One region of the Leisingera methylohalidivorans DSM 14336 genome, then DNA from elsewhere that is predicted to be linked to it. Evidence: riboswitches for the same ligand, from Rfam matches in the RefSeq annotation. Region 1 holds a riboswitch; each other region holds the start of a gene.
The links. A riboswitch is a leader RNA that binds a small molecule or an ion and turns the genes downstream of it on or off. The one in region 1 is predicted to bind cobalamin.
Positions count from the first base shown of each region.

Region 2: another riboswitch for cobalamin. It lies ahead of METH_RS14605 (aromatic ring-hydroxylating oxygenase subunit alpha); the one in region 1 lies ahead of METH_RS22985 (CbtB domain-containing protein).
Region 3: another riboswitch for cobalamin. It lies ahead of METH_RS02515 (hypothetical protein); the one in region 1 lies ahead of METH_RS22985 (CbtB domain-containing protein).
Region 4: another riboswitch for cobalamin. It lies ahead of METH_RS15570 (TonB-dependent receptor plug domain-containing protein); the one in region 1 lies ahead of METH_RS22985 (CbtB domain-containing protein).

Region 1 covers NC_023135.1:802,041-809,093, reverse strand. Annotated here, with positions in the region: gene METH_RS04055 (cobyrinic acid a,c-diamide synthase CobB) at 1-1,098, shown strand, start outside; gene cobA (uroporphyrinogen-III C-methyltransferase) at 1,095-1,829, shown strand; gene METH_RS04045 (DUF1636 family protein) at 1,826-2,161, shown strand; cobalamin riboswitch at 2,332-2,546, shown strand; gene METH_RS22985 (CbtB domain-containing protein) at 2,582-2,752, shown strand; gene METH_RS04040 (CbtA family protein) at 2,757-3,455, shown strand; gene METH_RS04035 (hypothetical protein) at 3,521-4,024, shown strand; gene cobF (precorrin-6A synthase (deacetylating)) at 4,098-4,850, shown strand; gene METH_RS23770 (hypothetical protein) at 4,884-5,036, shown strand; gene METH_RS24670 (aldehyde dehydrogenase family protein) at 5,270-5,566, shown strand; gene METH_RS24665 (aldehyde dehydrogenase family protein) at 5,535-6,254, shown strand; partial or broken gene METH_RS04020 (transposase family protein) at 6,589-7,053, shown strand, end outside.
Region 2 covers NC_023135.1:2,964,408-2,971,460, reverse strand. Annotated here, with positions in the region: gene METH_RS14620 (DUF6638 family protein) at 1-33, shown strand, start outside; gene METH_RS14615 (hypothetical protein) at 36-302, shown strand; gene METH_RS14610 (DUF1523 family protein) at 313-957, shown strand; cobalamin riboswitch at 1,197-1,395, shown strand; gene METH_RS14605 (aromatic ring-hydroxylating oxygenase subunit alpha) at 1,503-2,738, shown strand; gene METH_RS14600 (FAD-binding oxidoreductase) at 2,743-3,828, shown strand; partial or broken gene METH_RS14595 (ABC transporter substrate-binding protein) at 3,883-5,378, opposite strand; partial or broken gene METH_RS14590 (BCCT family transporter) at 5,688-6,368, opposite strand; gene METH_RS14585 (helix-turn-helix domain-containing protein) at 6,546-6,782, shown strand; gene rpiB (ribose 5-phosphate isomerase B) at 6,927-7,053, shown strand, end outside.
Region 3 covers NC_023135.1:483,498-490,550, reverse strand. Annotated here, with positions in the region: gene METH_RS02530 (SRPBCC family protein) at 1-235, shown strand, start outside; gene METH_RS02525 (alpha/beta hydrolase family protein) at 286-1,164, opposite strand; gene METH_RS02520 (TetR/AcrR family transcriptional regulator) at 1,235-1,825, shown strand; cobalamin riboswitch at 1,845-2,065, shown strand; gene METH_RS02515 (hypothetical protein) at 2,176-2,580, shown strand; gene METH_RS02510 (protein-tyrosine phosphatase family protein) at 2,635-3,177, opposite strand; gene METH_RS02505 (DNA polymerase III subunit gamma/tau) at 3,373-5,190, shown strand; gene METH_RS02500 (YbaB/EbfC family nucleoid-associated protein) at 5,453-5,797, shown strand; gene recR (recombination mediator RecR) at 6,125-6,724, shown strand; gene ltaE (low-specificity L-threonine aldolase) at 6,828-7,053, opposite strand, start outside.
Region 4 covers NC_023135.1:3,170,043-3,177,095, reverse strand. Annotated here, with positions in the region: gene METH_RS15590 (adenosylcobinamide amidohydrolase) at 1-656, opposite strand, end outside; gene METH_RS15595 (DUF6925 family protein) at 1-7, opposite strand, end outside; gene METH_RS15585 (ABC transporter ATP-binding protein) at 656-1,411, opposite strand; gene METH_RS15580 (FecCD family ABC transporter permease) at 1,408-2,391, opposite strand; gene METH_RS15575 (ABC transporter substrate-binding protein) at 2,388-3,224, opposite strand; gene METH_RS15570 (TonB-dependent receptor plug domain-containing protein) at 3,228-5,114, opposite strand; cobalamin riboswitch at 5,272-5,480, opposite strand; partial or broken gene METH_RS15560 (IS3 family transposase) at 6,521-7,053, opposite strand, start outside.

The DNA.
Region 1 (7,053 bases):
GATGCGGTCACAGGTCAGGCGGCAGGCGCGGAAATCTGCATCGGCGAAGGCTCGATGGGGCTGTATGACGGTGTGGCAACGCGCGGGCAGTCGGGTTTTGGCTCCTCTGCCGAGACCGCCAAACGCATGGGCTGGCCGGTAGTGCTGGTGGTTGACGTGGGCGGTCAGGCGCAATCAGCTGCCGCCACAGCATTGGGGTTCAAGAATTATGACACCGATGTGCCCTTTGCCGGCGTCATCCTGAACCGGGTGGCCAGCCCGCGGCATGAGCGGCTGACCCGGCTGGGAATGGAGAAGGCAGGGATCAAGGTGCTGGGCTCCCTGCCCCGTCGCGGCGACCTGACCCTGCCGGAACGGCATCTGGGCCTGATCCAGGCGGTGGAGCATCCCGATCTGGAAGCCGCGATTGCCGGCTACGCGGCCTTCCTGCGCGAGAATGTGGATCTGGAGGCGATCAAATCCGCGGCGCTGGCGGGGGCTGCCCCGGCCGCGGCAAAGCTGCCCTTGCCCCCGGCCCAGCGGATTGCCTTGGCGCGGGATGCGGCGTTTTCCTTTACCTACCCGCATCTGCTGACCGGCTGGCGCGCGGCGGGGGCAGAGATTCTGCCGTTCTCGCCGCTGGCGGATGAAGCGCCTGCTGCGGATGCCGACCTGGTCTGGCTGCCCGGCGGCTACCCGGAACTGCATGGCGGCGCGCTGGCGGCGGCGGAGAGCTTCCGCGCGGGGCTTCGCAAACATGCCGAGACCAAACCGGTGCATGGCGAATGCGGCGGCTACATGGCCCTGGGCGAAGCGCTGATCGACAAGGACGGCAACCGACACCGGATGGCCGGGCTGCTGGGGCTGGTGACCTCATACGAGAAGCGTAAGTTCCACCTTGGCTACCGCCGCGCCATTCTGCAGGCAAACATGCCTGGGTTTGCGGCCGGCACCGCACTGCGCGGCCATGAGTTCCACTATTCCACCATTCTGGAAGAACCCGACGCGCCCTTGGCCAATGTCATGGACGCCGACGGCGGGCCGGTGCCCGAGACCGGCTCGGTCAAGGGCCATGTGACCGGCACGTTTTTCCATCTGATCACCGGAGAGCAGGCATGAGCGGCTTTGTCAGCTTTGTGTCCTCAGGACCCGGCGACCCGGAGCTGCTGACCGTCAAGGCCGTGAAACGGCTGGAGGCGGCGGATGCGGTGCTGTTTGACGATCTGTCCTCGGGGCCGATCCTGAGCCACGCCCGTGAGGACGCCGATCTGGTCGGCGTCGGCAAGCGGGCGGGCCGCCCCTCGCCCAAGCAGGACCATGTGAGCCGGCTATTGGTGGATTATGCCCGGAGCGGCCTCAATGTGGTGCGGCTGAAGTCGGGCGACTCAGGCGTGTTCGGGCGGCTTGAGGAAGAGATGACAGCCCTGCGCGACGCCGGCATCAAGTTTGAGATCGTCCCCGGTGTGACCGCAGCCTCAGCGGCGGCGGCGGCGGCGAATATTCCGCTGACCCGGCGGCTGACCGCGCGGCGGCTGCAATATATCACCGGCCATGACGTGACCGGCGGCCTGCCGGACAATCTGAACATGGCGGCGCTGGCGGACGCAGATGCAACCACGGTTGTCTACATGGGCAAGCGCACCTTCGCGGGCCTGTCTGAAAAGCTGATGGAGGCCGGCCTGCCGGAGAGCACGCCCGCACTGGTGGCACTGGGGGTTTCAACCCCGGAACAGTCGCTGCACCGCCATACCGTGGGCGAACTGCCCCGCCTGCTGCGGGAGATGGAAACCACCGCGCCGGTGCTGATCCTGTACGGCCCGCTGGCGGAGCCGGACCTGCCCGGCGCATGAGCCTGCCCACCCTCACCCTGTGCCGCACCTGCCGCGACGCGGACCCTGCCCTGTTCGGGCAGGTCCGTGCAGCGCTGGAAGCGGCGGGGGTAAAGGCGCAGCTGCAGCAGGTGGATTGCATGTCCGGCTGCAAACAGCCGCAGACGCTGGCGGTGCGCCAATGCGGTAAGACCGCCTATCTGTTCGGCGGGATCACGGCAGAGGATCTGCCGGATGTACTGACCTTCCTGCGGATGTATGAGGGCAGCCGGGATGGCAATTTCGCCGATGCCCGGCCGCTGGGAAACTTGCGGTTTAAGGCGGTTGCCCGGATCCCGGCGGATCTGGACTAGCCCGCCTGCGGCGGGCCCCGGCAAAATCCCTGCGCGGCACTTTGGCCGGAAAATTTGAACTTTCCGGCTGCGGCTGCGGCAGCTGTCCTGCGCCCTGAATCTTGCCCCGCATGACGCTGCAGAGCGCAAACTTGGCGGTTTCTTCCTTGACCGGGCGCATCCCCGCAGGGCAGAACAATCCAATACGGTGTCTGATAGTGCCTAAGCACTGGGACTGAAACGGGAATGAGGACGGTGGACCAAATCGCGGCACCGAAGCCTCAACCGCCCCCGCGACTGTGAGCGGCGAGCGGCCTTCCAATATCCACTGGCGTGAAGGCGCCGGGAAGGAGGAAGGCAGCAGCGACCCGCGAGTCAGGAGACCGGCCGTGTAACGGACGTAACTTATACCGTCGGGTGTGACGGTAAGGAGGACTACAAATGACGACCAATACGCTTAAGGCTTCTGCCGCCGGCACCAGTGTACTTCCGGCTCTGTTTGCCGTGGTTCTGGGGCTGGGGATCATCACGCTGACCGGCCATGTCCAGGCTTCTGCCCTGCATGACGCCGCGCATGACGTGCGCCACGCCACCGGCTTCCCCTGCCACTAAGGCCATGTTCAGTCGCATTCTGACCAGCGGCTTGTTCGCTGGCGCTGCAGCAGGGTTGATTACCGCCCTGCTGCAGCTTTATTTCGTGCAGCCCGTGCTGCTCCACGCCGAGCTGTATGAGAGCGGCGCGCTGGTGCATTTCGGCGCTGACCCCGTCACCGCCCACCCCGCCCTGCCCGGCCTGTTTGCCGAGCCGGTGCGCGATGGTCTGAGCATCATCTTCACCATGCTGACCTATACCGGCTATGCGCTGGTGATGGCGGCGCTGATGTCTGTGGCTGAGCGCCAGGGGCACGAGATCAACGCGCGCACCGGCCTGTTGTGGGGGCTGGCGGGGTTCATCACCTTCCACTTTGCGCCAGGCCTGTCGCTGGCGCCGGAGGTGCCGGGTGTGGCTGCTGCCGACGTCGGCGTGCGCCAGATCTGGTGGGCAGTGACGGTGGCTGCGGCCGGTGTCGCCATGTGGCTGATTGCCTTTGGCGGCAACGCGGCAAGCTACCTGATCGCAGCCCTGCTGCTGATGGGGCCGCATATCGTCGGCGCGCCCGAGCCGGAGACGTTCTCGGGCCCGGTGCCGACCGAGATCGGCGCGTTGTTTGCCGCCCGCGCCTTTGGCATCGGCATGGCCGCCTGGGTGCTTTTGGGCAGCTTCGCCGGTTATTTCTGGCAGGCCGAAGGCAAGCGCGCAGCCGCCGCAGCCTGATCCCGCCCGATCTGATCCCCGCCGGCCGGAACCGGCGGGGACAGTCTTTTTCCGAGGATAACACGATGCCCCGCTCACTTGCTCTTTTTGCCATCGGCCTGATTTTCGGCGGCGGCGCCGGCTTTGTGACCGCTGCCGGCAACGGGATCACCTTTGACGGCCATGACCACGGCGACCCGGCGCATCACGACGGCGGCCAGGCCGGCGCCATCGGCCATGACCACGCAGCCGCTGTCGACCTGCCCGCAGGCAGCGATGCACCGGCTGTGGCGATCCGGCTGATCAAGGACCCGTTGGCCGGATGGAACCTGCAGGCGACGCCGCAGAATTTCCGCTTTGCGCCGGAACACGCCTCTGCCGCTGACGTGCCCGGCGAGGGCCATGCGCATGTCTACGTGAACGGCGAAAAACTGGGCCGCTTGTATGCGGGCTGGATGCATATCCCGTCGCTGCCCGAAGGCGCCGAAGTGAAAGTGTCGCTGAACACCAACAGCCACAGCCCGCTGCTGGTTGCAGGCGAACCGGTTGAAGCCAAAACCACCGCGCCTGCTGACAGCGAAGGCTCCTGACCGCAACTGCAGGCTTGCAAGAACTCCAGCACGGCCCCATAGGGGGCCGTGTTTTCATGTGAAAGGCCCCGTCATGATTGAGCTTTGCCTGATCGGCATCGGCACCGGAAACCCGCAGCACATGACGCTGCAGGCAATCGAAGCGCTGAACGCGCAGGACCTGATCCTGATCCCCAACAAAGGCGCGGGAAAGGACGATCTGGCCGGCCTCAGGCGCGCGCTCTGCACCCGGGCGATCCAGGGGGACGGCCCGAAGATCGTCGAATTCGCCCTGCCCGTGCGCGACGAGGCCACCAAAAGCTACCGCAAACGGGTGGACGACTGGCACGACGCCATCGCGGAAATCTGGTGGCAGAACATCACCGAAAACCTGCCCGCGGGCGGCAAGGCCGGGTTTCTGGTCTGGGGCGACCCGTCGCTGTACGACAGCACCATGCGGATTGCCGAGCGGCTGAAGAAACTGGCGGAGATCAAGCTGACAGTGATCCCCGGCATCACCTCGGTCCAGGCGCTGACTGCGGCCCACGCGATCCCGATCAATGAAATCGGCGCGCCGTTCACCATCACCACCGGGCGGCGCTTGCGTGAAAACGGCTGGCCGGACAGTGCCGATACGCTGGTGATCATGCTGGACGGGGACTGCTCGTTTCAATGCATTGAGGCGCAGGGGGTCGAGATCTTCTGGACCGCCTATGCAGGCATGGAGAACCAGATTTCCGTAGCAGGCCCGCTGGCGGACGTTACGGACCAGATCATTGAAACCCGCGCCAAGGCACGGGCCGAGCACGGCTGGATCATGGACATCTACCTGCTGCGGCGGCGCTAAAACGACCTGCCGCCGGGAGCGCCTGGCACGCGGATGAACGCGCTGCTAGCCGGAAACGGCGTCATCTCCCGCAATATGATCGACGCTATGGCCTTCTGCCCGCCGCTGGCCGTCAGCCTTGCAGAGATCGACGAAATGACCGGCTTCGTGGCCAAAAGCCTGGATCAGCTGGCAGCGAATGTCTGACCGGGAGCGCCATAAATGACCTTCCAGAACTTCATTGACGGCCAGTGACCGGACGGTCCAGGCCAGTCTGAAAACGTGAACCCACCGGATCCAACCGATATAGTGGGCCACTACGCATCTGCCGATGCGCAGCAAGCCAAAGACGCGATCCAGGCGGCCCGTGCCGACCTGCCCGCCTCGCGGGACGCCCCCCGCAGCAGCGTGCGGATGCGCTGGATTTCATCGGCACCGATTTGCTGGCGCGCCGCGCTGATCTGGGCCGGCGGCTCTCGCGCGAGGAAGGCAAGATCCTGGCCGAGGGCGTCGGCGAGGCCACCCGCGCGGCCCAGGTTTTCAAATTCTACGCCCAGGAGGCCCTGCGCAACGCCGGCAGCCACATCCAGCCGGTGCGTCCCGGTATCCATGTGGATGTCCGCTACAAGCCGGTCGGCGTGGTGGGGTTGATCACGCCGTGGAATTTCCCGGTTGCAATCCCCGCCTGGAAATCCGCCCCGGGCCGTGGCCTATGGCAACACCGTGGTGCTGGATGATGCCGACCTAGAAAACGCGGTGTCCTGCGCAATTGGCGGATCGGTTGTCTCAACCAGCCAGCGCTGCACCTCCAGCACCCGCATCATTGCCACTCCAGGCATTCACGACCAGCTGCTGGAGGCAATGACCGCAAGCTGCCGCGCGCTCCGGGCCGGCCAGGCCCTGGAAGAGACCAGCGATCTTGGCCCGGTGGTCGATGCCCACCAGATGGAGGTCAATCAAAAGTATATCGAGATCGCCCGCCAGGAAGGGGCGGAAATCATGTGCGGCGGCGAGCAGCTGGAGCTGGCGCACAAGGGCCATTACATGGCCCCCGCGGTCGTCGGCCAGGCCAGCAACAGCATGCGCCACCTCCGCGAAGAGATTTTCGGCCCCGTCGTCAGCGTCCTGAAAGCGGAAGGTTATGATCACGCGCTGGCACTGGCCAATGACAGCGATCTGGCGCTGTCTTCGGGCATCTGCAGCAAATCCCTGCGCTACGCGGAAGATTTCAAGAACCGCTCCGAGTCCGGCATGGTCATGGTCAATCTGCCGACTGCTGGCGTGGACTATCATGCCCCTTCGGCGGGCGGAAATCTTCAAGTTTTTACTCGCGGGAACAAGGAACCGCCGCACGGCAGTTCCTTACCTCCAGCAAGACCTTTTACACCTTGCCCTTTTCATAGGCTAGGGTCTGGGCTTCGGTAACGGGGCGCCCCAGTCAAGCGGTTTTTAGCATGTATTTTTATCCGTCAAGGACGTGCTGTCGGTTCTATTCTAGGTCATGCCCCACGGAGAGGCGTAATTCCGGGTAGCGCCCTTGATGGCGCACTCCTTTTTCACGGCCATTCTGGTCATGTTTGATCCCACGGTTTGATGGTGCGATCCTTTCTCAGGCTTGGAAGGAAGCATTACGAGGCCAGTTCGTCACCGGAGCACCACGTACCGTTGACCGACAGGGTATGCCTGCATGCCCGAGAGGGGCGCACGCCGTCAAAGCAGCAATACAGCGATCCCCTGTCCGGCAGGGCATTGCGCAGCAATGTTCCGAGAAGGACATGCTTCGCTCTCGCAGCTGAGCCAAGAGCTGGGCATCAACCCCAAGACAGTGGCCAAGACGGTGGCCAAGACGGTGGCCAAATGGCGCAAGCGTGCGACGGTCGAAAACTTGAAGACCGGGCCGAAGGAGCCGCGTTCGACCGTTCTCACCGAAGCTGAGAAGGCAAGGATCGTCGCAATCCGGCGGCACAGGCCACTGCCGCTGGATGATTGCCTCTATGCCCATAAGCCATCTATTCCGCATCTGACACGGTCGGCGCTCCATCGTTGCCTGCAGCGGCATGGGATCTCGCGTTTTCCGGATGTCGAGGGTGACAAGCCAAAGCGACAGCAGTTCAAACGCTATCCTATCGGTTTTTTTCACGTCGGCATCGCGGAGGTGCGAACCACCGAGGGCAAGCTGTATCTCTTTGCTGGCATTGACCGGCCAGCAAATTTTGCAGTCACG
Region 2 (7,053 bases), 2.0 Mb from region 1:
TGGGGCGCGGTGAACCGGGTGAGGGGGCGATAAAGATGTTCGGTTTTATCCGCCTGATCCTGATCCTGCTGGTGGGGCTGACCGTGGCTTACGGCGCGGTCTCGCTTTACTCGCGCGAGGTGCGGCGGGCGAAGCTCAAGCGCCGCTGGAAAGAGAAGGGGTTGACCGGCGACCGCAGCACCTTCATCCAGCGGGGGCTGAAACAATATGACCGCTCGTTCCGGCGCAAGCTGATCCTGCTGGTTTATATCATTCCGCTGGGGGCAATCGCGCTTCTGGTCTATGTCATTAACTTCATGTGAGGTGCAGCAGATGCGTTTCATCAAATGGGCTTTTCTGATCACCATCTGGGTGCTGTTCGGCGCCTTTCTGCATTACACGCTGCCGCAGTACGATGTGGTGCGTATCGTCAACACCTATGAGGAGCGGCAGGAGCTGAACGACTGGACCAAAATCTTCTGGTCCAAGCCGGACGACCAGTCTGCCGAGCTGATCAACCGCGATGTGCAGTTCATCCAGGCCGTGCGCCCCAGCGGCCGCAACATGGTCTACCGAAATGAGGATACCGGCTGGAACTGGCCGCCCTATTTCAAGTTCGACACCGCGAACCTGTATACCGATGCCAATGACAGCATCTCGACCAAGGCAAACCCGGAATGGGTGGCGGTGATGCACTACGGCTGGCGCAACGAGTTCTTGTCAATTTTTCCCAACGCCGTGACGATCAACCCGGTGGCAGGTCCGGAGGACAAGCCGACCAACTGGTTCTCGATCATTGTACTGGTGCTGCTGGCGGCGCTGTTCTGGGCGGTCTATGTGCGCTGGCGCCGCTTCCGCCGGGCGCGGATCGACCCGATGGTCGAAAATGTCGAGGACAGCCTCTATGCGGCGGGCGATGCGCTCGCCGAGCGCAAGGGGCGGTTCCGGCGCTGGCTGGACAGCTGGAAGTCGAAGTAAGACAGGGCCGCGGAAACGCGGCCTTTTTCAGTTGCGGCGGGGCCTGGCGGAGAGCGCTGTGCAGATTCGCCGGAAACGGCTTTAACCAGCGCTGACAGATGGGGTCTTTGCCGCTTTTTGCATGCAGCGCGCATTTTGCGGCATTGGACAGGTTCGTCTGGTGGCCGGTAATGAACCTGCATGTCTTATTCTGGTTTCGCCGGGTCGGTTTTGTTTCCGATGGCGGGAGATTTTTAGGGCAATACCGCGGATAGCAAGGTGCCGTCCTTCGGGGCGGAGAATTGGGAAGCTGGTGAAACTCCGGCACTGCCCCCGCAACGGTGACCCCGGGCAAGGCATGGCAATGACCACTGAGGCAGGTGCCTCGGGAAGGTGCCAGGTCCCGCCGCCTAAAGGCCCCGGGACAGTCCGGAAACCAGCCTTGCCCTGAAAAACGTCAACCGCGGGCGGCGGCGGGGCGGTTGCAGGCGTGTGGCTTGCAATCTCTCTTCACCTGCCCGCACCCAGCCAACCCGCCGCGGGGTTGCGGCAAAGGAGAGAAGCAGATGCTTCACGATAGCGAGATTCTGGCCAAGTTGATGGCCCGGCAGAAAAACTACTCTCTGGAACAGGCGTTCTATACCGATCCGGGCGTTCTGGATCTGGACTTGCGGCAGATCTTCTACCGCGAGTGGCTGTTTGCCATTCCCGCCTGCGAAGTGCCGAAGCCGGGCAACTATGTGACCCATCAGGTGGGGGCTTATAACGTCATCATCGTGCGCGGCACGGATGGCGAAGTGCGTGCCTTCCACAATGCTTGCCGCCATCGCGGATCGGTTGTGTGCAAGGCCAAGAAGGGCAATTCGCCCAAGCTGGTCTGCCCCTACCACCAGTGGACCTACGAGCTGGACGGCTCGCTGTTGTGGGCACGCGACATGGGGCCGGATTTCGATGCCTCCAAACACGGGCTGAAGCCAGTGCATTGCCGCGATCTGGCCGGTCTGATCTATATCTGCCTGGCCGATGAGGCGCCGGATTTCGATGCGTTCGCCGAGGCCGCCCGCCCCTACCTGGAGCCGCATGATCTGGGCAATGCCAAGATCGCCTATGAAAGCTCGATCATCGAGAACGGCAACTGGAAGCTGGTCTGGGAGAACAACCGCGAGTGCTATCACTGCGGCGGCAACCACCCGTCGCTGTGCCGCACCTTCCCGGAAGATCCTTCGGTCACCGGGGTTGAAGGCGGCGAAACCCCGCCGCATCTGCAGAAGCATTTCGACCGGATCGAAGCCGCAGGCTGCCCGGCGCAGTTCCGCATGGGCGAACGCGGCCAGCACCGGCTGGCGCGGATGCCGCTGAACGAAGGCGCCGAGAGCTATACAATGGACGGCAAGGCCGCAGTCGCCAAACCGCTGGGACGGGTGCCCTTTGCCGATGCCGGCACGCTGCTGAAGTTCCACTACCCAACCACCTGGAACCATTTCCTGCCGGATCATTCCCTTGTCTTCCGGGTGAACCCGATCAGCGCGACCGAGACCGAAGTGACCACCAAGTGGCTGGTGCACAAGGACGCGGTTGAGGGCCAGGACTATGACATCAAGCGCCTGACTGAAGTCTGGATGGCCACCAACGACGAGGACCGCATTGTGGTCGAGGACAACCAGCGCGGCATCAACTCGCCCGCCTACCAGCCCGGACCCTATTCCGAAGTGCAGGAAAGCGGCGTCATTCAGTTCTCCAACTGGTATGCTGAACACCTGACCCGCGCCCTGACCGGCCGCAACCTGATCGCGGCGGAGTAAGCCAATGGGACTGCAGGCTAATTTCGAATCTCTGGACGAAACCCTGGCGTGGAAGGACGACGAGATGCTGGAATGCGTCTCGGTTGTGCCGGAAGCGCCGAACACCGCCACCTTCAGCTTCCGCGCGCCTTCCGGCGCGTGGTTCAAATACCAGCCGGGCCAGTTCCTGACGCTGGAACTGCCGGTGCCGGGCGGGACCGTCTGGCGCACCTACACCATCAGTTCCTCGCCGTCGCGGCCGCTGTCGATCTCGGTGACTGTGAAGGCGCAAGCGGACAGCATCGGCACCCGTTGGATGCTGGACAACCTGCGCCCCGGCAGGATGCTGAAAGCCTCGGGGCCTGCGGGGCTGTTCACCCTGCCCAAGCGCCCCAACGGCAAGTTCCTGTTCATCTCCGCAGGCTCCGGCATCACGCCGAGCCTGTCGATGACCCAGTATCTGTTCGACCGCGGCCAGTCGCCCGACATCAGCTTTATCAACTGCGCCAAGCGCCCGAGCGAGATCATCGCGCGGCGCCAGCTGGAAGGCATGGCGGCACGGGTGCCCGGCCTCAAGCTGAACTTTGTGGTGGAAGAGGACGATCCCTATCAGGTCTGGACCGGCTACCGCGGCCAGCTGAACCAGATCATGCTGGGCCTGATTGCCGGCGACTATCTGGAGCGCGAGGTCTACTGCTGCGGGCCGGACCCGTTCATGCAGGCGGTGCGCGACATGCTCAACGGCCTGGGCTTCGACATGGCGAACTACAACCAGGAAAGCTTTGGCGCCCCGGTTGAGACTGCAGCCGATGCGCCCGAGATCGACGACGTGGTGCCGGAAGAGACTGCAGCGGCGGAGATCAGCTTTGCGGCCTCCGGTGTTATGGCGGCCTGCACCGAAACAGATACGGTGCTGGCGGTGGCCAAGGCTTCGGGCCTCAACATCCCGTCGGGCTGTACCTTTGGCATCTGCGGCACCTGCAAGGTCAAGAAGACCGCGGGCGAGGTGCATATGGTCCACAACGGCGGCATCTCGGAGGAAGACGTGGAGGCAGGCTACATCCTGGCCTGCTGCTCCAACCCGATTGGCCGGGTCGAGGTCGACATCTAAAAAACAAGGGCGCGCGCCGGGACTGGCGCGCGCCCTTTTGCCGGTTAGGCCCGATCAGGCTTCCAAGGCTAGCTTGTGCACATGGATTTCGGCGATCGGATGGCCCTCAGCGCCGAGGATACCGGGGCGGGGGTGGCGGTAGAGCGAGTGCTGGCTGGATAACGGTGCCGTCGTCGGCGATGACCGACGCGGCTTCGAGCATTGTATCAAACTCGGCACTGGCGAGGCCGGTTTCAATTCAGGCACCCCCTGTCTTGTAGGCCAATGTCAGCACCTGCCCCCCCAAGTGGACGGTGCCCCAGCCGGTGGAGCTGAACGGGTATTTGTCCCTGTCGTTCCAGAAGGTGTTGCCGGGCAGCACCGTGCGTTTGACCTTTGAGGCCCGCATCGCGCATCTGCGCCGCCAGCGCGTCGGTGGTGTCGCGCCGCCAGTCATCGTCGATTGAGAACATCTCGTGCTCGAAACCTAGCATCCCTGCCTCCTCCATCAGCGCGCGTGCGGCTTCTGTGTCCCGCTCGGGCGCGCCGATATCGGCGTATTCCGGGTGGATCGGGCAGACATAGTGGTTTTCCGCCAGGGTTCCGCGGCCGTCATAGTCTGGCTCCAGCAAAACTGCGTTGTCGCAGGCCAGCGCCACGGCGCGGCGGACGCGGGCATCGGCATAGGGGTGCATCCCGCCCACCTCGGCGTCTCGGTTGGTGCGCAGCGCCAGGGTTTTGGCTGAGACCTACTCGCTTACGTTCCAGCCGATGGAGGTGAAGATGTCGACATATTCGCCCACAGTCTCGTAGGTCATGTCGATTTCTTCGGCTTCGGCTGCCGACAGATGAGTTGAGGCGTCCGTTCCGAAGTCGATGAATTCGATCCGGTCCAGTTTCGCGCCTCCGCCCGGCCCATTCATGATCGGTGTTCTTTTCCAGCGCCACTTTGACGCCGGCCTTGTATCCCGCCAGGTTGTACGGGCCGGTGCCCACAGGATCGGCGCCGGGATCACCCGGCCAGCCGTCCGGCACAATGGCGGCGGGGGTTTCGGTCACCGCGGGGATGATCGAGATATCGGGACGGGGCAGCTTTACCTTCAGCGTCAAGTCGCCGGCCACTTCCAGCGCGCCTTCGGCGGGGCGGTCGCCAGCCTCGTTCTGCAAAGAGCCCATGCGGGCCGCCATTGAGTTGCCCTCCTATTTGCCATCGCACCAGCGGGCAAAGTTATAGGCGATGTCCTTGGCCGTCAGGATGCCGCGGCCATCGTTCCAGCTCACGCTTGGGCGGATGTGCAGCAGGTATTCGGTAGCGTCTTTGCTGACCTCCCAGCTTTCCAGCAGGCGCGGTTCAAAGGAGCCGCCGGCATTGTATTGGATGAGGTATTCCAGATAGCCCCGCACCTGGTTACCCAGCTGCGGCCAGTTGAACAGCGGGGGGCTGCCGCCTGCAGCGGCTGGTTGAGGCCGATCCTGCCACTGACAGCGGATGCGGTCACTCCCAGCGCAGTTGCGCAGGACAGGAATTCGCGCCGGTCCAACCTGCTGTTTGCGACTTCCGCCGCATGCATCCGGATCGCCGGGCGGAGGATTTTCCTGTTGTGGAATTTGGTCTTCTTGGCTTCCTTGCTTGGTCTGTACGAAGCGTTTGCAGGCCGCTTCGGCAGTGTGTGCGGGCGGCTGCCAAGCCTGCCGGCAGCCACCCGAGGGCGGGGGGTATTCCGCGGGCTCCTGCGTGATGGTGGTGGCAACCCCTGCCTGTGCGCGGCGGACGTCGTTGCAGATCGCCTTGATCAGAGCGGCGCATTGCAGCACCTCACCACCGCGCCAGATGCCACACCCCAGAAGACGATATGCGGACGGGCCTTGGGGCCTTCGTCGCCGGCGGCGAATTGCTCCACCTCGAAACCCAGGGTCTGGGCGACGCCAAGGATGGTGGCGACCACGGCGACGATATCCACCACATGGCCGATGGAGCCGGACAGCCGGGTGCCGAACAGCGGTGTCAGCGCGGAGCGCATGGTCAGCGGCAGCCCGCGGCGGCAGCTGAAGGACCCCAGCGCCAGCCCGGCTATTGCATAGCAGGCCCAGGCGCCCAGCCCCCAATGCAGGAACGACCATTTATAGGCCATGCGGATATTGTCCGCCGCGCCGCCATTGGTCAGCCCCTGGATCACTTCAGGGCTGTTGTTCCAGTGATAGATCGGCTCTGCCACAGCCCAGGTCAGCATGCCGACCCCGAGGCCGGCGCCGACCATCATCGAAAACCAGGATAAATTGGAGAATTCAGGGCTGTCCCCCGGCTGCCCCAGCTGCAACCGCCCGGCGGTCGGCCGCAACGCCAGAGCAATGCAGCACAAGACAAACAGCGCCACGGTCCAGATGTACAAGGCGCCGAAAGAGGCCAGGATTAAACCGTTGATCGAATTCAGCACCGCGCCGGACTGTCCGGGAAAGGCAATTGCCCAGACCACCAGCCCGCCGATCATCAGCTTTGACGAAATGGTGGTGATCTGGCTGAAGCCCCGGCAGAATCCACTGTCGGACGTGCCGATCGCCAGATCCGTTCAAGGAGGTTTGATTGACAAGAAGCATCCCTGTTTTTTTGCTCTGCCGGTTGGTACCGCCCGGGGACACGGCCTTAGCAGAACTTACACAGGGCATTCTCTGATATAAAAAGGCCTTTTCAGTAGGCAATAATTTTTGAGTGACATTAGCAGCATTACTTGGAAGCTGAGTTGCAACCTGTTGCGCTTTCTGCGTTCGACCTAGTGGTCCGGCATGGCAATTTCACTGGCACGGCTGAGGCGCTGGGGCTGGCACAGTCGGCGGTTTCCCAGAAAATCAAGGGGCTGGAGACCGAGTTGGGCATCGCGGGGGAGCGGTACAAGAACTACATCAGTTTCAACAACTACGGCATGGTGATACAATCCGGGTATCCGGCGATGGCATTGCCCTGGGCTGGCTGGGGCTGATCGACAGGCTGCTGCAGAGCGGTTTAGCCGGCTGAGCGGGGCTTCCCGTGCCAAAGCCGGGGATAAAGTGATTGACGGCGCGCCTGTGACTTGATCCAAGGCCGCCATGCCGCAAACTTCCTTTTGACACAGGACGACCAAACCATGACATCCAGCAACCGGATTGCCCTTTCCAGCGACCACGCCGCTATTGAGCTGCGTAAAGCTGTCGCTGCACATATCGAGGCGCAGGGCTGGGAGGTGGTCGACATCGGGCCGCAGACACCGGAAA
Region 3 (7,053 bases), 320 kb from region 1:
GGCGCTGACCGGCAGCGGCAGCGGCCTGGACGGCCGCCTGGAGGTCGAGCTGCTGGCGCTGTCGCCGCGGCGGACCCGGATGTCGGCGCAGCTGAAACTGGCCCCCACCACCCTGACCGGCCGGCTGCTGGTGCAATCCCTGAAACTGGCCCGCAGCAACCTCACCCGCCGGTTCAAGCTGCGGCTGGCCGATTATGCCCGGATCACCGAGGAACGGCTGAACCGCACCGCCTGAGCCTATCGCCTGACCCTATTGCTTGCCCCCGCCGTTATGCGGAGCGCGCGCTATTGCGGCGGCAGCAGCCGCGGCCACAGGGCGGCATTGTCGCGGGCAAAGGCGCCCAGATGGCCGATCCTCTTCACACCCATCTCCTGCGGCAACAGCACCGTCCGGCGTTGCAGCACATTGCCAAAGACGCCCCCCAGGCGCCAAACGGCCGCCGGCGGCACAACGTCATCATCCGCCATCGCAAACAGATCCACCGGCACGCCGGTGCTTGCCCATCCGGGCAGCGGCAAGGCCGCGCCGGTTTCCGGCAGGTAGCTGCCCGGCGTGGTGCACCAGCGCCGCCACTGCCAGTAAACCCCGGCGGGCAAATCGGCCCCGAACCCCACCGCACGCCCGGGCAGATAGCCCAAGGCACGGACCAATGGCGGCACATGGCCGAACCAGAAAGCCAGCGCCAGCGCGCGGTAGGGCCAGGGATGATCGTGGTGATGCACCAAGCCGCCCGCAACCACGATCATGCGGGCGACGTCCTTCAGGCCATCCTGCAGGGGCATCAGCATCGCCCCCAGAGAATGGCCGATCACCCACAACGGCACGCCCGCATAGTGCCGTTGCAGTTCGGCCCGGGCAGCTGGCTGATCTTCCAGCGCCCATTGGGCCATTGTCGCGCCGGAATGGCGCGGATGGCCCCGCGCCGAGTCTCCGAAATCCCGGTAGTCATAGGTCAGGCAGGCCACCTGCTGCCCGGCTGCCAGCCAGCGCGCGAAATGCCGGTAAAAGCGCTGCGGCACCCCGGTTGCGCCATTCAGCACCACCGCGGCCCGCGCCCGCCCCGCCGGGTGGTACAGCCGCCCGGCCAGCATCGCATCGCCTGCGGCAATGCGCAGCTCCTCCACCCGGATATCCGCGGTGTGTTCTGCATGGCTGTCCAGCATGGCACCCTCCTAGACCGATTGGTCTATTCCATCACTGGACCAATCGGTCCAATGCTGTCAACCTGCCGGTATGACTGACGTGACGACACCCTCTGCCGCCCCGGACGCCCCTGCCCCCACCCGCGAACGGCTGCTGCGGGCGGCTGCGGGCCTGTTCCGCAACAAGGGCTACAGCGGCACCGGGCTGGCGGAACTGCTGGCAGCGGCCGGAGCGCCCAAGGGTTCGCTCTACCACCATTTTCCCAATGGCAAATCCGACCTTGCCCTGGCCGCAGCGGATTGGGCGTCAGGGCAGATGCTGCTGCTGATAGAGGCGTCTTTCACGCCGGCGCCAACCTTCCGGGAGGGGGCCAAGACGGTCTGCTACAAACTGGCCAAGCTGTTTGACCAGCAAGGCAAATGGAGCGGCTGCCCGGTCTCTGCCACCCTGTTCGAAGGGCCGGAGAACGAGGCGTTCCACCAGCATGCCGCGCATCTGTTCGAGGGCTGGATAGCCGAGACCGCCCGCCACGCCCGCCGCCTCGGCCTGCCCGAACCCGAGGCCCGCGCGGCGGCCGAGAACTTCTATATCCTGCTGCAGGGCGGCTGGCAGCTGGCCCGGGTGCGGCGGCAGTCGGATGTGATCCGGGGGCTGTATTTGCAGCTGCAGAAAAACGATTGACGACTCGCGGAAGAAACCGCTACCGCTTGTGGCGATGGTTCCCGTGCCACAGAATCTTGTGTCCGGGATGAAAAGGGAACACGGTGCGGCCTGCGCATAAACAGGCCAATTCCGCGGCTGCCCCCGCAACTGTAAGCGGCGAGCGACCCCGATAGAGCCACTGGCCCGACAAGAGGCCGGGAAGGATCGGGAGAGCGACGACCCGCAAGTCAGGAGACCTGCCATCAGACGTGTAACTCGAACCCGGGCGGGGTGTCCGGACAGGGTCTGATGGCTGCGGCGGCTGTGATCCGTCTTTCATCCGAACTCTTGTCCCCATGACCCCCGTGCCACGCGCGGAGGGCGCAGATATGATGTGGACGGACCAGACGCATTTCTATGCGGCAACAGATTGCAAGTATTTGGGGCGGCCCTGCCCCGCAGCGGAGCGGATGATCGCCAAGCTGGCCGAGGCGATGACCAAGGCCAAACCGCTGACCCAGGAGGATTTCGAGATCACCGGCACCACCGCGCTGGACGGCTGCCCGCGCAACTGCCCGGCGCAGTTTGCTGCCAGCCATGACCGGATCCGGCTGTATTGCGGCGTCGGGGAAGAGGCGCCGCGCGAGGGGCTGGACCGCTTCGCCGATGCCATCCTCAGCCGTGACGGCACCGGCTTTGCCGCCTCCAAACTGGACACCCGCCCCTGCGCGCTGATGGAGGCGCTGCCGAAAACCGCTGCGGCGCGGCAGGCGGAACAGATGCTGGCGCTGTGAAACCTGAGCTTTGAGGGCAGTGCCGGACCCCGGGCGGGCGGAAGCCTATGCGGTCTAACCTGCCGCCTGCCCCGCGCAGGCCCAGTGCAGCTGCTCATCCGTTTCCACCGCGCAGGGCCGCACCGCCCGCAGCCGGGCCAGCGCCTGCGCCGGATCCTCGCCGCCTTCGATCATCAGCCGCAGCACCGCCATACCGGACCGCCCGCAGCCGCCCCGGCAATGCACCAGCACCCGGCCGCCGCCCGCCAAAGCCTGCCGTGCGGAGGCGCTGGCGGCCGGCCATTTCGCTGCCACGCCCGGCGGCGGCGCCTGAAAATCCGGCACTGGCAAATGCAGCCAGCGGCAAGCCATGCTTTGAAGATCAATCCCCAGCCGCGGCACGCCTGCGGCTGCGTGCTCGACCTCCGTGGTCATCGAGATGACCAGCCCCGGTTTCCACTGATAGATCTGAATCAGGTCATTGCGGTAATCGCCGCCGCCGCCGGGCAGCGGGCATAGCGCCAGAATACCGCCGCCTGCTGACAGCGCGTGGATGGTCAGGCCTGCCGGCGCCGCGCCGTCCTGCGCCCCAGGTCCCGGGATGTCTTCAGATCGCATACCGCCTCCTTAGCCGTTGCGTTCCTGCATTTCCCCCCGCAGTCCTATGCGTCCGCAGCCTAGCGGCTAAGCGGGCAATCCCAAAGCGCTTTTGCTGTCCCGGGACAGCCCCATCGGCGGTGGACGAACGGGCTGCGCTTCAATACCCTGCGCGGAACGCGGACGCCCCGCATCCCGAATCCGGCACGAGACATCATGAACGATACCCCCAGCGGCACCCCCGGCGCATCCGGCCACTCCCAATACCAGGTTCTGGCCCGCAAGTACCGGCCCGAAACATTTGCCGATCTGGTGGGCCAGGACGCCATGGTGCGGACGCTGAAAAACGCCTTTGCCGCTGACCGGATTGCCCAGGCCTTCATCATGACCGGCATCCGCGGCACCGGTAAGACCACCACCGCGCGGATCATCGCCAAGGGCATGAACTGCATCGGCGCCGACGGCCAGGGCGGCCCGACCACCGATCCCTGCGGCCAATGCGAGCATTGCACCGCGATCATGGAAGGCCGCCATGTCGACGTGATGGAGATGGATGCCGCCTCGCGCACCGGTGTGAACGACATCCGCGAGATCATCGACTCGGTGCAGTACCGCGCCGCTTCGGCCCGCTACAAAATCTACATCATCGACGAAGTCCACATGCTGTCGACCAGCGCCTTCAACGCGCTGTTGAAGACGCTGGAGGAACCGCCTGCGCATGTGAAATTCATCTTCGCCACAACCGAGATCCGCAAGGTGCCGGTGACGGTGCTGTCGCGCTGCCAGCGCTTCGATTTGCGCCGGATCGAGCCGGAGGTGATGATTGCCCTGCTGCGCAAGATTGCCGGGGCCGAAAACGCCCGGATCGCCGAGGATGCGCTGGCGCTGATCACCCGCGCCGCCGAAGGCTCTGCCCGCGATGCGACCTCGCTGCTGGATCAGGCGATTTCCCATGGCGCCGGCGAGACCACTGCCGATCAGGTCCGCGCCATGCTGGGCCTTGCCGACCGCGGCCGGGTGCTGGACCTGATGGACATGATCCTGCGCGGCGATGCGGCGGCGGCGCTGACCGAACTCAGCGGCCAGTACGCCGAGGGCGCCGACCCGCTGGCGGTACTGCGCGATCTGGCCGAGATCACGCATTGGGTCTCGGTTGTGAAAATCACCCCCGACGCGGCTGAAGACCCCACCGTCAGCCCCGACGAGCGCGCCCGCGGTCAGGCAATGGCCGATCAGCTGCCAATGCGGGTGCTGACCCGGATGTGGCAAATGCTGCTGAAAGCACTGGAGGAGGTGGCCGCCGCCCCGAACGCGATGATGGCCGCCGAAATGGCGGTGATCCGTCTGACCCATGTGGCCGACCTGCCCTCGCCCGAAGAACTGATCCGCAAGCTGCAGGACACCCCGCCGCCGCCGCCGCCGAATAGCCCCGGCGGCGGCGCACCGATGCAGGGCATGGGGGCGCCCGCTTTGGGGGGCGGCGGCGGCAGCGCACCGGCTGGGTACGGCGGCCAGGGCGGACCCGCTGGCGGCGCGCCGGTGGCGCAAGGCGGCTCCGGCCCGGTTGCGGCCCTGGCGCCGCAGGTCAGTTCCGCGCTGGCCCGCTATCCGTCCTTTGAACATGTGGTCGAACTGATCCGCACCAACCGCGACGTGAAACTGCTGGTCGAGGTTGAGGGCGGCGTGCGCCTGGTCTCCTACCAGCCGGGACGGATCGAATTCACCCCCTCGTCACAGGCGCCGCGCGATCTGGCGGCCCGGCTTGGCTCGGCGTTGCAGAACTGGACCGGGGCGCGCTGGGTGGTCTCCATCGCACCGGACGGTGACGCGCCGACCATTGCCGAGCTCCGCGACGCCGCCGAGAACGCCCTGCGCGAGAAAGCCGCCGCGCATCCGCTGGTGCAGGCGGTGCTGGAAAGCTTCCCCAAAGCAAAGATCAAGCGCATCCGCACAGCGCAGGAGCTGGCCGCCGAAGTCGCCGCCGAGGCCCTGCCCGAGGTGGAAGACGAATGGGACCCGTTCGAAGACGGGTGAACTCTGATGAAGCCGCGGTGCGGGACGCGCCCGGGCCTGGAACTGGGCCTGGGAAGCCACCCGGCGTGCCCGAGGAATGGCACAGCATCCGCCTGAAACGCTGCAGCCTCGTCGGCCTGAAGGCGGCAATGCGCCCTCCCGGGCGAAGGGCCGGGCGGTATGGGGAAACACGCCGGACCCTCTGCAATCCAACGCTTCCCCCTTGTTTCACGCCCCCGCCCCCCGTATCTACGCTGCAAACCGGAATCTCAGGAGATACCCCATGCTCAAAGGCCTCGGCGGCCTTGGCGATATGGCCAAGATGATGAAATCGGCACAGGAACTGCAGGGCAAGATGGCCCAGATGCAGGAAGAGCTGCACAATGTGATGGTGACGGGCGAGGCCGGCGCCGGCCTGGTCAAGGCCACGGCGTCCGCCAAGGGCGACCTCAAGGGCCTGGATATCGACCCGTCGATCTTCAATGGCGATGACAAGGAAGTGGTCGAGGACCTGATCCTGGCCGCCATCAAGGACGCCCAGGCCAAGGCCGCGGAAAAGGCGCAGGAAGAGATGGCCAAGCTGACCGAAAGCATGGGTCTGCCCAAGGACATCAAGCTGCCGTTCTGAATGCTGCCAGCGATGCCAGACCAAAGGCGGCCCGCCATGGGCCGCCTTTTTCCTTGCGGCACAGCTTCCTTTCGTGCCTCTGCGCATTTCCAGCCGGAACGTCAGGCAGCACTGACCGCTGCACAGTGCCTCGACCCCGGTCAGCCGGGCATTACGCCCCGGTGCCCGCCGGCTCAACTTACTGGCGCAGACAGCTGCCTTCCTGTTTTCAAGGCGCACGCCCTGGCAGGTCCCGCGGCAAAACAAACCCTGAACATATTGCGGCCCTGCCCTTGCGCTTTGCTGCTGCAATCAGCCTATATGGCACAGCAGACAAAGGCCCGAGGCATGATCAGAAACTCCACCAGCGACATCGAAGACCTGATTGCCCTGATGGCCAAGCTGCCGGGGCTGGGCCCGCGCTCGGCCCGCCGTGCGGTGCTGCATCTGATCCGCAAGCGGGCGCTGCTGCTGACCCCCCTGGCCGATGTGATGACCGAGGTCGCCGCCACCGCGCGCGAGTGCCTCAACTGCGGCAACATCGGCACCCGCGAGATCTGCCCGCTTTGCACCGACCCGGAGCGCGCCAATGGCGAGCTGTGCGTGGTCGAGGATGTGGCCGACCTCTGGGCGATGGAGCGGGCGTTGGTGTTCAAGGGCCGTTACCATGTGCTGGGCGGCACCTTGTCGGCGCTGGATGCGGTGGGACCGGAGGATCTGCGCATTCCCCGGCTCGTGGACCGGGTGGCAACCGAAGGTGTCAGCGAAGTGATCCTGGCGCTCAACGCCACCATCGACGGCCAGACCACCGCGCATTACATCGCCGACCAGCTGCAGGGCCAGGTCAGGCTGACCTCGCTGGCCCAGGGCGTGCCGATCGGCGGCGAGCTGGACTATCTGGACGACGGCACGATCTCCGCAGCCCTCAGGGCGCGGAAGGAAATCTGACGGCGCGTCCGGACGTCGAAAATTCTTCAAAGAATTTTGGCCGGAAAATTCGAATTTTCCGGAGCCGCGCCCGCCAAGCGCGGGCGCGGCCTTCCCCGGCATTTCAGCCGTAGAAGCTTTTCAGCCCTTGAACCGCGCAGTCCAAAGCGCCGTCATCGACGTCTTTGTGCAGCACCATGCGGATCGCGCCGGAGCTGCCGCCGCCGATCACCGCGCCCCTGGCTGCCAGATGCGCGCGCAATGCGTCATTGCGCCCGTCCCCCGGCGTGAAGAACACCATGTTGGTGGCCTGCGATACCTCGCCCGCCCCCAGGCTGCGCAGCTCCCCG
Region 4 (7,053 bases), 1.8 Mb from region 1:
CAAGCATATGCTGCTCTCCTGTTGGTTAATTTCCATTCCAAGGCGCCGATGTAGACGGCCTGGTAAACGGCTTTGCCGATGGCTTCGCCAATTGCGGTGTGCAAGCCGGCATAAGAATTGGCGCCTGCGGGAGCAGCCACCGCGACGCAATCGGTGCCGGTGCCCGTCGCGGTTCCGCTGGGCAGGGCGATGCCCGCGTCCATCACCGCGGCGGTGCGGGCCTGGACAGCGATGCTCATCGTTTCGATCAGCCCGGCATGTGTCAGCTCTTCGGACAGGTGCAGAGCGACATTGATGGTGCCCCAGTTGCGGCGGGTATAATCCATCCTGCTGCCCACGCGCTCGGCGTTCGACAGGCCGACAGTGGCCACCGCATGAGCGTTGATGCCCTCCACCGTGGCCTCGGCTTCGCAATAGCGGCGCACATCGCGCGAAGTGAGGAAGGCCACGGTATCCTCGCCGCCGCGCTGCACCAGTTCATCCGCAAACCATTCGGTCACATCCAAATCCGGTGGCAGGTCGCTGTTCCGGACCTCGCGCCACAGGATGCGGCGGGCGGTGACGAGGCCGGGGCGGTTCACAGCCCAGCTCAGCACCTGCATTTCTGCGCCGAGGTCAAATTCGATCCAGGGCCGCTCTAGGTTAATACTGCCCATCACAGCACCTCCAGCGGCTGGAACACCGGCCCTTGCGCCGTGGTCTCATGCCAGACCGAGATGCCAAAGGCGCGGGCCATCAGGGCCGGTGTCAGCACTTCGGCGGGCGCGCCATCGGCCAGAATGCCGCCTTCGGCCAGCAGGATCAGCCGCGTGCAATGGCGGGCAGCCAGCCCCAGGTCATGCAGCGAGACCAGCGCGGCGCGGCCTTCGGCGGCCAAGCTGGCAAAGACCCCCATGGTGGATATCTGATGCGCCGGATCCAGCCCCGCAGCCGGTTCATCCGCCAACAAAAGCGGCGTGTCCTGCGCCAGCGCGCGGGCAATCAGCGCCCGGGCCTGCTCGCCGCCGGACAGGCGCGAGGCAGCGCGCTGGCGGAACGGCTCCAGCCCCATGCGGGCGATGGCCTGATCGACCAGCGCCTGATCCGCCGGCGGCAGCCGCAACCCCTGCGGCAGATGCGGCAGGCGGCCAAGCGCCACCAGCCGCTCCACCGGGATCGGCCAGGCAATCTCGCGCGATTGCGGCATCCAGGCGGCGGCACGGGCCCGGTCTTCGGCAGTCATCTCTGCCAGCGAGCTGCGCCCTTGCGCCGGGATCAGCCCCAGCGCGGCGCGCATCAGGCTGCTTTTGCCGGCACCGTTCGGCCCCAGCAGGCCGACAAACTCGCCTTCCCGGATCGCAAACGACACCTCGCGAAGCACCGTACGGCTGCGCAAGGTGACCGATAGGTTTTCGACCGAAAGCACGCTCATGCCAGCCCCTTCCGTGTCTTGTAGATCAGATGCAGGAACAGCGGTGCGCCAACCAGGGCGGTGACCACCCCCAGCTTGAGGTCGCGCGACGGCAGGATGATCCGCACCGCGATGTCGGCCAGTTGCAGCATGATGGCGCCGCCAAGCGCCGAGGCCCACAACAGCCGTGAAGGCTGGCCGCCAACCAAGGGGCGCAGGATATGCGGCACCACCAGGCCGATGAAGCCGATGGCCCCGGCCACCGCGGTGGCGCCGCCAACCACACTGGCGGTGCCGACCACCAGCAGCAGCCGCAGCCGGTTCAGGTTCAGCCCCATGGTCTGCGCCGCATCCTCGCCCAGGGTCAGCGCATCCAAGCCCCGCGCCAGGGTCAGCAGGATTGCTGCCCCCGTCAGCGCAAAGGGCAGCACCAGCCAGACATGCAGCATCGACCGGTCCGCCAGCGATCCCATCATCCAGAACACGATCTCATTGGCGGCAAAGGGGTTGGGCGACAGGTTCAGCACCAGCGAGGTGAGCGCCGCCGCCATCGCTGAGATCGCGATCCCTGCCAGGATCAGCGTCAGTGAGCCGCCCTGCGGCCCGGCCAGCGCCATCACCAGAAAGACACCTGCCAGAGCACCGGCAAGAGCGGCCAGCGGCAGGCCCAGGGTGAGGCTGGCAGCCAGCCCGGTGTTGATCGCCAGCACCGCCCCCAGAGCGGCCGAGGAGGATACGCCGATCAGTCCCGGCTCCGCCAGCGGGTTGCGCAGGTAGCCCTGCATCGCGGCACCCGCCAGCCCCAGCCCGCCGCCGATGATCCCCGCCAGCAGCGCCCTCGGCAGGCGGATTTCGCGCATCACCAGGGTGAGCGGCCCGTAGTCCTCGTCAAACAGCGCCGCCAGGCTTTCGCCGATGCCCAGATCCGCAGGCCCCACGGTCAGCGACACCAGAAACAGCGCCAGAACCGCCGTGGCAAGCACCAGCATCAGACGGGTCATTGGCTGCCCTCCTTTTCCAGAAACTTGCGGCGTTCCTCCGCCAGCGCCGCCACCGCGCGCAGCACATGCGGGGTGCCGCAGACCCAGTCAGCATCGCGGATCTGCCCCGCACCGCTGCGGCCGGCCAGGCGGCGCACCGCCGGATGCTGCAGAACCTCCTCGCTGCGCGAACTGCGGTGGTAGGGGGCGGTTCCGATCAGCAAATCGGGCGCCGACATGGTGAGCAGTTCCAGCGGCAGATGACCGGATTGCTCGTACCCAAATTCATCCGCGATATTGCGCAGCCCCGCCGCGCGCAGGATCTGTCCGGCCAGGGTCATGCTGCCGGAGGTGAACCCGTTGGCGGCATAAAGCGCGGCGCGCGGCGCCTCCGGCCCGGCGTCCTGCAAGGCGGCGAGCCGCTGGTCATAGTCTGCCAGCAAAGCCCGGGCCGCCTCTTCGCGGCCCAGAACCTCACCCATCTGCAGGATACGCGCACGCACATCTTTCAGCGATTGCGCGGGCTGAAATGCCACTACCGATACGCCAAGCCGGCGCAACATATCCGTGGTGGCGGGGGTGGAATAGGCGCCGGCAATCACCAGATCCGGCTGCAGCAGATAGATCTCCTCTGCCAGCCCGTGGTTGACGGGATAGGCCAGGGCAGCCTCTGCCATGGCCGAGGCGCGGGTATCCCGCGCGATGTAGGAGACCGAGGTCAGCTGGCCTGGTGCGGCCAGCATCATCGCTAGCTGGTCGGCGCAGAGGTTCATCGTGACCACGCGCGACGGCCCGGCAAAGGCGCCGGTGGCGGCCCACAAAAGGGCCAGGGCTATGCCGGGCAGCCTGCGCATGGGTCAGAACGAGGCCCGCACGCCGATATAGGCGGCACGGCCGCGCTTGGCGTAGCCCCAGACGTCAGCATAGTCCTCGTCGAACAGGTTGCTGACGCGCCCGGTCAGCACCACATTGTCTGTCAGCTGATACTGGGCCGAGACGTTGACAGTGGTGTAATCGTCGAGTTCGGCAACCGTGCTGGAGTTGAAAAACTGAGTGTCCCAGTTGCCCGCAACATGCCGGATGTCGGTGGTGATGGAACCGCGGCCGTTGACGGTATCCAGCGTAGCGCTGAGCAGCAACTCATGCTCCGGACGGCGGATTTCAACCGAGCCGTTGGGGTTGCTGGCGTCCAGATAGGTGTAGGAGAGGCGCAGGCCGAGGTTTTCGGTGGCCTCCAGGCTTGCTGCCAGCTCAACACCTTTGCGATCACTGTCACCGGCCTGGTTGCGGTAGGAGATCGTGGTCGCGTTCACCATGTAGCTCTCGATTTCACCCGTCAGCGTTTCGTCGAAATAGGTCACATCGACCAGTCCGCGCCCCTGCAGGAATGGCACCTCAACCCCAAAGTCGAAGCTGCGGTTTTCCTCCGGTTGCAGGCCCGGGTTGCCGAGATAGGTGGTGGAGCCAAAGGTACTGTTGGCAAACAGCTCAAAGTAAGAGGGATTCACGACGCCAGTTCCCGCCGAGCTGTGCAGACGCACGCCGCTGCCAGCAAATATGTAGGAAGCACTCGCCGTCCAGCTGGTTGCGTCTTCGAAAACGCTGTTGCTGTCGTGGCGCACCCCAAGCTGCAGATCCAGGCCATTGGCAAAGCTGCCGCGGTACTCCAGGGCAAATGAGTTGGTTTCGCGCGCAAAGGCCGGGTTGGTGCTGCTGGAATCCTCTTCCCATTCCAGAATTGCGTTCAGAAGGTGGTCTGCCTGATCTGCCGGCCGTCCGTCCAGGCCAAAGCTCAGCAGGTATTTTGCTGCTTCGGTCTTGGTTTCGGTCGGGGTGCCGCCATTGAAGGATCGGTCAAAGTCAGTGCGCTCCAGCGACAGCCGGTGTTTCAGGCGGCCGCCCAACGTGTCAAGCTCGGCATATACCTGGGCCAGCTGTTCATCGCGGTCGCTGAATTGCGTGGGATCATCCACGACATAGCTGGCCGAGTCCGTTGCGGTGAAAGAGGTGCTATCGCCGTCATATCGCTCGTCCGAGGTGCGGAAGTTGAAGCCAAGCTTCAGCCGGCCGTTGACCAGCTGGTCGCCCTTCAGCTGCAAGGTGTTGCGGCGGATGCCGTCCTTTTCGCCGCCGTCGCCAGAGATGTCGTAGCCGTCGTCGTTGTCATGCGCCAGGCTGAAGGAGACACCGCCGCGTTCGGTGCGCGACGAAACCCGCGCCGAGGCACGGTAGCCGTCCGAACCCGCCTCAGCGCTGCCGCCGTATTCTGTGCCGGTACCGCCGGTCCTGGTGATGATGTTGATCACGCCGGCCGAGGCGTTGGAGCCGTAGAACACCGATTGCGGGCCGCGCAGCACCTCAATGCGCTCGATATTGGCGGTGTCCAGCCCGGACAGGATGTATTCGCTGTCGCCGCCGGAGGCCTCGACGCCGTCAATCAGGATCAGCGTGTGGTTGGCTTCGGCGCCGCGGATGCGGACCTGGGTAAAGCTGTCGCCGGAGCCGCTCACCATCAGGCCGGGAACCGAGCGCAGCGCATCCTGAACGGTGGTGAGGCCGCGGTCTTCGATCTCCTCGCTGGTCAGGACCGAGGCAGAGCGGCCGTATTTCTGCGCTTCAACCGGGGTGAAGCCGCCGGAGACGATGATTTCCCCCAGATCGGTGATCTCTGCGTCCTGGGCAGTTGCGAGTGCGGGGGCGGCGGCGGTCAGGGCCGCGGCCAGGGACAGGCTTGCCTTGCTCATATTCCATTCCTCCCGGCCTGCGCAGCAAGCACAGGCCAAGTGACTGCCCAAGCGGGCAGTGTATTCGAGTTTGGGTCATTGGAAGGCCTTGCCTCCGCAGACGGTGAAAACTGCCACCACTACGGAAATCCGTTATCTACGGCGCGCCCCGCACCGGGATAGGGTGATCATCCTGGCAGGTCTCCTGACTCGCGGGTCGAAGCTTTGCCGCGCCTTCCCGCCCCTTGGGGCAGTGGCATTCCGCAGCATTGCTCTCCGCTCACAGTTGCGGGGGCAGTCACGGATTCAGCGCCTGTTGGCTACACCTCACCGTGTTCCCTTTTACCCGGGTGGTTTCCCAGCCGGACCAGAATGTCCCGACTTAGGCAAACCGGGTCTGTTCTGTCAAGCGGGAGAAAACTCTATCTCGGCTGTTATGGATCGGCTCCAGAGCGGACTGAGCATAAACAATTGCTTCAGGTTAAACGCTTGCGCTAGGAAAATCCCGATGAGAAAATGTGGATTGAACACCAATGGGGCGCCTAAATTCGGGAAACGGTATTTCGAAGTGAAGTTGATGCCGCCGTTCCATCTTTCGCTGAGTTCGAGAGGCTAGACCTTACCACACAGGCAAAGCCGTCTATGTTCTGTTCAGGAGTTAATTTAAGATGGGAAAGTCAGCTTTCGCGCAAGTTGTCAAAGCTGGTTCAGTTTGCGCTGTTTGTTTGCAACCGCGGCGAAAGCACGCTTTGTCCCGCACCCCGGCCACATGATGCCAGTTGCCTGCTGAACTGATGACAAGCGGCAGCTTTTTATCGCGGCGGAGCAGCGAAAATCGATGCCGGATCTGGCCACAGGAATGGAATGAAAATGGCGCTTTTGCGCACAGTGTACACAAGAAGATATCCAAGCAGCGCTTGCAACGGATGGCGGCTGGCAACGCAGCAACAAGTCATTGGGCTTGAATGAAACAGTGTCCAAATCCTGCTCCCGCAACAATCGTTTCCGACCAAGCTCCTGCAACCCGCGGGGGCTTTTTCGATTCAGGCTGACCCAAAGCCAACAATCCCGCTAATTCTCCAATGAGTTCAAGCTGATGTCCGCCAGGCGCATCAGCGTCGGGAATCATCCGGACCTCCGAAATCAGTGCCCGCAGCGACGCCGTGGACTCCCCGCTTCACTTCCGGTGCATTCAGAGACCGGGCGAGGTCTTCGACCATCTCGCGGTAGCGCTCCGAAAGGCTGGGATGCAGCCGCAGGCAGGGGGCTCCGGGCTATCTGCGATGATCGTCTGCAGCCGGGCCTTCGCTTCTTCCAGCTCTGACATCGTTGCCTTCATCAAGGCATGGTGCATGCCGTCTTCGATGGCCTTCAGAATGCCCGCGATCTTGTGTGGCGTGCCCCCATCGGGTGGTCCGGTTTGATTGTTAGTGCATCGTCGGTCTCTGGTCCACTGGGACGATGCCTTCCGGCGCAGGCGGGCGGTATCCCAATGCGCTGTGCGGCCTGACGGTGTTGCAGTGAACCCGCCATTGACCGATTAAGATTTGGGCTTCGCGCAGACTGAAGAAGATTTCCCCGTTCAAAAGCTCATCGCGGAACCGGGCATTGAAGCTTTCGCAATATCCGTTCTCCCAGGGTGGCCCCGGCTCGATCTACGCAGTCTTTGCGCCGGCAGCGGCGATCCAGCCCCGGACTTTCTGAGCAATGAATTCCGGGCCGTTATCCGATCTTATGTATTCCGGCGGGCGGCGCAGAATGAACAGATCAGTCAGCGGATCCAGCACATCGGTTGAGTTGAGTTTGCGATCGACGCGGATCATCAGCGCCTCCCTTGTGTATTCTCCGGTAATGTTCAGTGTCCGGCAGAGCCTGCCATCAGCGGTACGGTCCTGGACGAAGTCGTACGGCCAGACATGGTCGGGGCGTTCAGGCCGCAGACGCACCCAGGAGCCATCGT